Regions from separate parts of the Tissierella sp. QWL-11 genome, predicted to be linked through region 2. Evidence: riboswitches for the same ligand, from Rfam matches in the RefSeq annotation. Region 2 holds a riboswitch; the other holds the start of a gene.
The links. A riboswitch is a leader RNA that binds a small molecule or an ion and turns the genes downstream of it on or off. The one in region 2 is predicted to bind cobalamin.
Positions count from the first base shown of each region.

Region 1: another riboswitch for cobalamin. It lies ahead of AC4PG3_RS10090 (cobyric acid synthase); the one in region 2 lies ahead of AC4PG3_RS03855 (CGGC domain-containing protein).

Region 1 is NZ_CM178750.1:2,044,024-2,047,222, reverse strand. Features, by position in the region: gene AC4PG3_RS10100 (cysteine-rich small domain-containing protein) at 1-152, shown strand, start outside; gene AC4PG3_RS10095 (DMT family transporter) at 177-1,073, shown strand; cobalamin riboswitch at 1,214-1,387, shown strand; gene AC4PG3_RS10090 (cobyric acid synthase) at 1,618-2,460, shown strand; gene cbiB (adenosylcobinamide-phosphate synthase CbiB) at 2,457-3,199, shown strand, end outside.
Region 2 is NZ_CM178750.1:794,293-797,491, forward strand. Features, by position in the region: gene AC4PG3_RS03845 (diguanylate cyclase) at 1-830, shown strand, start outside; gene AC4PG3_RS03850 (rhomboid family intramembrane serine protease) at 885-1,460, opposite strand; cobalamin riboswitch at 1,602-1,741, shown strand; gene AC4PG3_RS03855 (CGGC domain-containing protein) at 1,852-2,172, shown strand; gene AC4PG3_RS03860 (ABC transporter substrate-binding protein) at 2,193-3,199, shown strand, end outside.

The DNA.
Region 1 (3,199 bases), 1.2 Mb from region 2:
ATTATAAAGATAAACATGGAATAAAAGACTGTAGTGCTTGTCTTATTCCACATAGACCAAATGGATATGACTATATAAACAAAAAAATATCAGAGATAAACGAAAAAAGAGTAATGGAAAGATTGGGAATAGACATTGAAGATGAAAAATAGAAAATAATAAAGTGGGGAAAATAAATGTTAGCTTTGATTGGAGAAATGGCTGCCTTAGGGACAGCCATTTGCTATACACTAAATGGAGTATGCTTTGAAATAGCTGGTAGAAAGGTAGGAACTTTAGCAGTTAATTTTATTAGATTGATAATAGGATTTTTTTTGTTAAGTGTGTTTACTTATTTTTACAGGGGGCAATTACTACCCCTAGATGCTAGTTTACATAATTGGACTTTTCTTGGAATTTCAGGATTAGTAGGTTTTTTTATAGGAGATCTATTTTTATTTCAATCTTATTTAGAAATAGGTACTAGAGTAGGGATGCTAATGACTGCTGCAAGTCCTCCTATAACAGCATTATTGGCATTTTTGTTTTTAGGAGAGAAGGTTTCTCTTGTGGGAATCTTAGGTATGATGTTAACTATGTTTGGTATTTCAATTGTAATCTTGGGAAAAGATACAAATGAAAAAAAGATAAAGATAAATCACAGCGTTAAGGGACTTACATATGCATTTATAGGAGTTGTAGGGCAATCTGTGGGAATGATATTTAGTAAAATAGGAATAGGAGATTATAGTCCTTTTGCAGCTACTCAAATTAGAATTATATCGGGATTTATTGGATTTATACTACTTTTTTTATATCTAGGTAAATGGGGAGATTTGAAAATAGCAATTAAAAATAAAAAAGCTATGACTTACATAAGTTTAGGAGCACTTTTTGGTCCATTTTTAGGAGTTTCTTTGCAATTATTTTCATTACAAAAGACTACAGCAGGCATATCTGCTACTATAACCTCTATAATGCCTGTTACTATAATTCCATTTTCCATATTTTTATATAAGGAAAAACTAAAGTTTAGAGAAGTCCTAGGAGCTGTTATTTCCATAGTAGGGGTGTCTATTTTATTCTTAAAATAAGGGATTACAGCAAAAGTTATTATTTATATAATATTATTTATGAATGTTAATCATATAGGTATAAATGTAAAAATATTGTCTAAATTAATAAAAAATAATGTTTGCAAATAGTATTTTTATATGTTAAGATAAACTTGAAAATTAAATAATATCTTTAGGTTTTAAAATTAAAAGGGAAATGGGTGAAAATCCCATGCAACCCCCGTTACTGTAAATGATGACTAAATCAACTTAATGCCACTGGAGAAATCTGGGAAGGTGTCGGTTTGGTATGATTCATAAGTCAGGAGACCTGCCTAATAGATGAGTAAAACAACTTCGGAGGGAAGTCATGGTTTTAATGTGCAAAATATGATTTACTTTGCTTAATTATATTAGTATATGCCAGTCCTTTTCTCTAGAGAAAAGGACTTTTTTAATTCAATCAATAATAAATAATAGTCTAAGAGAGTATCTATCTTCTAAAATCCATATAATGGGTTACCTCCTTAAAGGTCAAAATCTTTCTTAGACTAATATTATTTTTATTTATAGGAGGAAAACAATGAATATAATGGTTCAAGGAACTACTTCTTCAGCAGGGAAGAGCTTAATGGTCACAGGATTGTGTAAGATGTTTAGAGAAGATGGGTATAATGTCATACCTTTTAAATCTCAAAACATGTCTTCTAAATATTTCCAGACTGCTGAAGGTGCAAAAATGAGTACAGCTCAAGCTCTACAGGCAAAAGCAGCAGGGGTAGACCCTCATCCAGATATGAATCCAATACTATTACAACCCCAAACAGACAGAAAGTCAAAGGTAATTATAAAAGGTGAAGAAAAATATGAGATGGATGCTAGGGAATACTTTGAATTTAAAAATAGTTTAAAAGACATGATAAAGGAAACTTTTCATAAAATAGAAAAAGAAAATGATATTGTCGTTATAGAGGGAGCGGGAAGTCCTGCTGAAATAAATTTAAAGCAAAATGATATAGTCAATATGGGAATGGCTAAGATGGCGGATTCACCAGTATTGCTAGTTGCTGACATAGACAGAGGCGGTGTATTTGCATCTTTATATGGAACAGTTATGCTTTTAGAAGAAGATGAAAGACAAAGGATAAAGGGACTTATAATTAATAAGTTTAGAGGAGATAGAACTCTTTTAGATTCAGGGATAAAGATGATAGAAGAGATGTTAAACATCCCTGTAGTAGGCACAATTCCATATGTAAAATTAGAACTAGTAGATGAAGATACTCTTATAGATTATGACAAAAGATGTAATAATAATCCTCAAAGTGATGAAGAATTGGAAAATGAATTAGATAAACTATCTAATGTATTAAGGGAGAATATGGACATAAAATATATATATAAATTAATGGGAATTGAAAAATGATTAGTGTAATATTGGGATCAATATTAGATTTTTTCATAGGAGATCCCTATAGCTTTCCTCATCCTGTCAAGCTTATGGGAAAAGTAATTGGTTTTGAGGAAAGATTAGCTAGAAAGTTTTTTGAGGATTCACTAAAGCTTGTGGGATTTTTTATAGTAATTATAAATATATTCTTAGGGTTTTTTATGACCTTTTACATATTAAAGATTTTAAAACCTTATGATGTAGCATATTATATTGTGAATATTTACTTAATCTATACAGCTATAGCAGCCAAGTCTTTAGCCTTTGAAGGGAGAAAGATAGTACAAGCTCTTAATGAAGGAATAGATCAAGGTAGAAATCGATTATCTTATATAGTTGGTAGAGATACTAAAAATTTAAATGAAGAAGAAATAATCAATGCTACTGTAGAGACCATAAGTGAGAACACATCAGATGGAATTATAGCTCCTTTATTTTTTATAATATTATTTGGAGCTCCAGGAGGCATGATGTATAAATTTGTAAATACAATGGATTCAATGCTTGGGTATATGGATGAAAAATACAAGGATATAGGATATTTCCCTGCTAAAGTGGATGATATATTAAACTTTATCCCTGCAAGAATTACAGCCTTGCTTATGATCATATCATCTATTGGTAAATTTGATGTTAAAAGAGGATTTAAAATACTATTGAGAGATAGGTTGAAACACAAAAGTCCAAATAGTGGCTATCCTGAATCAGCTACGGC
Region 2 (3,199 bases):
GTAATTTACCATATTTAGAGGAATTGGAAGGGATAAAGAAAAATGGGGAGTTGTTTTTTACTTATTATTTTAAAAAATTAAATAGTTCCCAGATATCAGAAAAGATCACCTATGCAAAACTCTATGAGGAATATGACTGGATAATTGCCATGGGTGTACATCTAGATGATATCAATACTTATACAGAAAAGGTTAATAAAGAAATTTATTCACTATCTCGTAAAACAATAACTAGATTATTAAGATATATTTTTATAGTTTTATTGATAGGATTTATAGTGCTTTATTTAATAGGAAAGAGGAGCTTTTTGAATTCAACAAAATCTTTAGAAGAGGCAATGAACTTAGATGTATTAACTAGTACATCTAATAGAAGATGTGGCCAGAAGAATTTGAAATTATTTTTTCAGGAGTATAGATTAATTGGAAAAAGTCCAGCTATTATGATATTAGATATAGACAATTTTAAATATGTAAATGATAAATATGGTCATAAAGTAGGAGATATTGTTCTTTTAGAAGTTGTAGAAAGAGTAAGTAATTTTATAAGAAGCTCAGACCACTTAATTCGATGGGGAGGAGATGAATTTGTAGGTATATTCCCAGGATTAAGAGAAGAAGATATAACGAGATTTGGTGAAAAATTACTAAATGAAATTTCTAAACAAGAAATTCTAGTGGAAGATAAGACTATCAGTATAACTGCTTCTGTAGGTTTTTCTTATTTTAAGACTAGTGACAATAACTGTAGTGATGTTTTACAGAGGGCAGATAAAGCTATGTATGAATCAAAAGAAAAAGGGAAGAACAAGGTAAGTATATTGTTATAAGAGAGATATAAAAGACATTTAACTCTATATTAAATGTCTTTTATATCTTTTATTTTATCTAATGAATATATAAGAAAGCAAGTATCCTATTACAAGTCCTCCAAGGTGAGCTGTAGTACTTATACTTGGTATTGCTAGTGTCAATATTAAATTTATACCAAGTAGTTTTAATATGCTTTTTCTGCCTGCTGGAGTAACCATATCCCTATGGCGATGGACTAGATATAAAAAAGCACCGAATAGTCCAAATAAACTTCCTGATGCACCAGCAGAAATTGAGACAAAATCAAAGAAAAATGTGGTTAAGTTCCCCCCTATACCTGTTATGAGAAAAAATAATAGATATTTTTTAGCACCCATAAGTCTTTCAATTTGAGGTCCAAATATATATAGGGCATAACCATTAAAAAATATATGCATAATTCCTATATGGATAAAAATTGAAGTTATAAATCTATAATATTGATTATATTCCATGACAAAAGGAGGAAATAGAGCACCATATTTTATAAGTGCCTCAATATTTGTAGTCCCACCATTTAAAGTTATAAATATAAAATAAACTATCATTATAGTTAGAAATATAAATGTTACTTTACTTTTCTTATAAAAATCTGTTAATCTTTCCAAGATTCTTGTCTCCTATTCTATTATTACATTAAAATTCTTTAATCGTATTATTACATAATACCCTTGAAATATCAAACTTTAAATTGCTTTATAGAAAATATGATTTGACAAATGTTATATTATATATTATTCTTATGAAGACAATTAAAGAATAAAAATAGTTTTTTATAGGGGAAGTTGGGTTAAAATCCCACACGGTACCGCCACTGTGAAATATAATCTTTTATGTACTTAAAAATTATATTAAAGTCAGAATACCTAGCTATTTTAGTTTGCCAGAACTTTACGGATTATAAAGGGGGTAAGAGAGAAACTTTGTTTATTCAGCCCATTTATATAAATTGGAGCTGTTTTTTTTTATTTAAAGAAGATTTTTTGAAAGGGGAATACTATGAAAATTGCTATAGGAATGTGTGGCAAAACTAGTGGAAGATGTTCAACCATGGGTTGCTTTAGAGCTTACAACAATAAAGATAAGCACTTTGAAGTTTATAAAGATATTGATACAGAACTTTTATCTTTTTTTAGTTGTAATATGTGTTTTGAAGATGGAGAAGAAAAATTAGAGAAAATAGCAGCAAAACTTAAAGATAATGAAGTTGAAAAACTTCACTTAGGGGGTTGTGCTGTTAGATGTAAGGAAGATAATTTAGAAGAAATAAAGAAAGTGTTTCTAGATTTAGACATAGATGTAATAGAAGGAACGCACTAAAATTAAAGGAGACAAGAAAAGTGAAAAAAATTTTAAGTTTATTATTAGCTGTAGCTATGTTATTTAGTATTACTGCCTGTTCAAATGAAAAAGAAGTATCTCAAGAAAAAGATGAAGTACAAAATGAAAACATAAAGAATGAAGAAGCACAAGATGATGAAAATTCCCATTATCCTGTAACTATAACAACTTATAATTACCAAAAGAAACCTGTAGAAATTACTTTTGAAAAAGCACCTGAAAAGGTACTAGCTATATATCAAAACTCTATTGAAACCCTATTAGCCCTTGGATTAGAAGATAAAATAGCTGCTGCATCTGGCTTAGATCATGATGTAAAAGATGAATATAAAGAGGCATTTAAAGATATTAAATACTATGAAAACCTTCCTACAAAAGAAGAAGTTCTTGGTATAGAACCAGACTTTATTTTAAGTTGGTATTCTTTATTTGACGAGAAAAGACTAGGAAATGTAGATTTTTGGCATGAAAGAAATATAAATACTTATATGGCACAAAATAGTGGATTAAAAAGTCCTGATACTTTAGAAAATGAATATGAAGATATATTAAATATAGGTAAAATATTTAATGTAGAAGAAAAGGCTAATGAAATAGTAGACAATATGAAAAAAGAAATTCAAAGGGCAAAGGAATTTTCTAAGGACAGTCCTTCTGTAAAAACTGTTATATTAGAAGTAGGTTCAGATAATACTTATAGAATATATGGAGAAAATAGTATTGGTGGAAATATAGCAACACTAGTAGGAGCCGACTTAGTAGCTCGTGAGAATGGTCGAATAGGGGCTGAAGACTTAGTAAATTTAGACCCTGAAGTTATATTTACAGTTTATTATGGTGATTCTGTTGTAGAAAAAGCTGCCCTAGAAAAAATTATGAATAATCCTTCCATTTCTAGTATTTCAGCTGTAAAAAATAAAAGAGTATATCCAATAATGTTAAGTGAGGTTTATGCTAGTGGTATTAGAACTTTAGATGGGATAGTATCAATTAGCAATGGTCTATA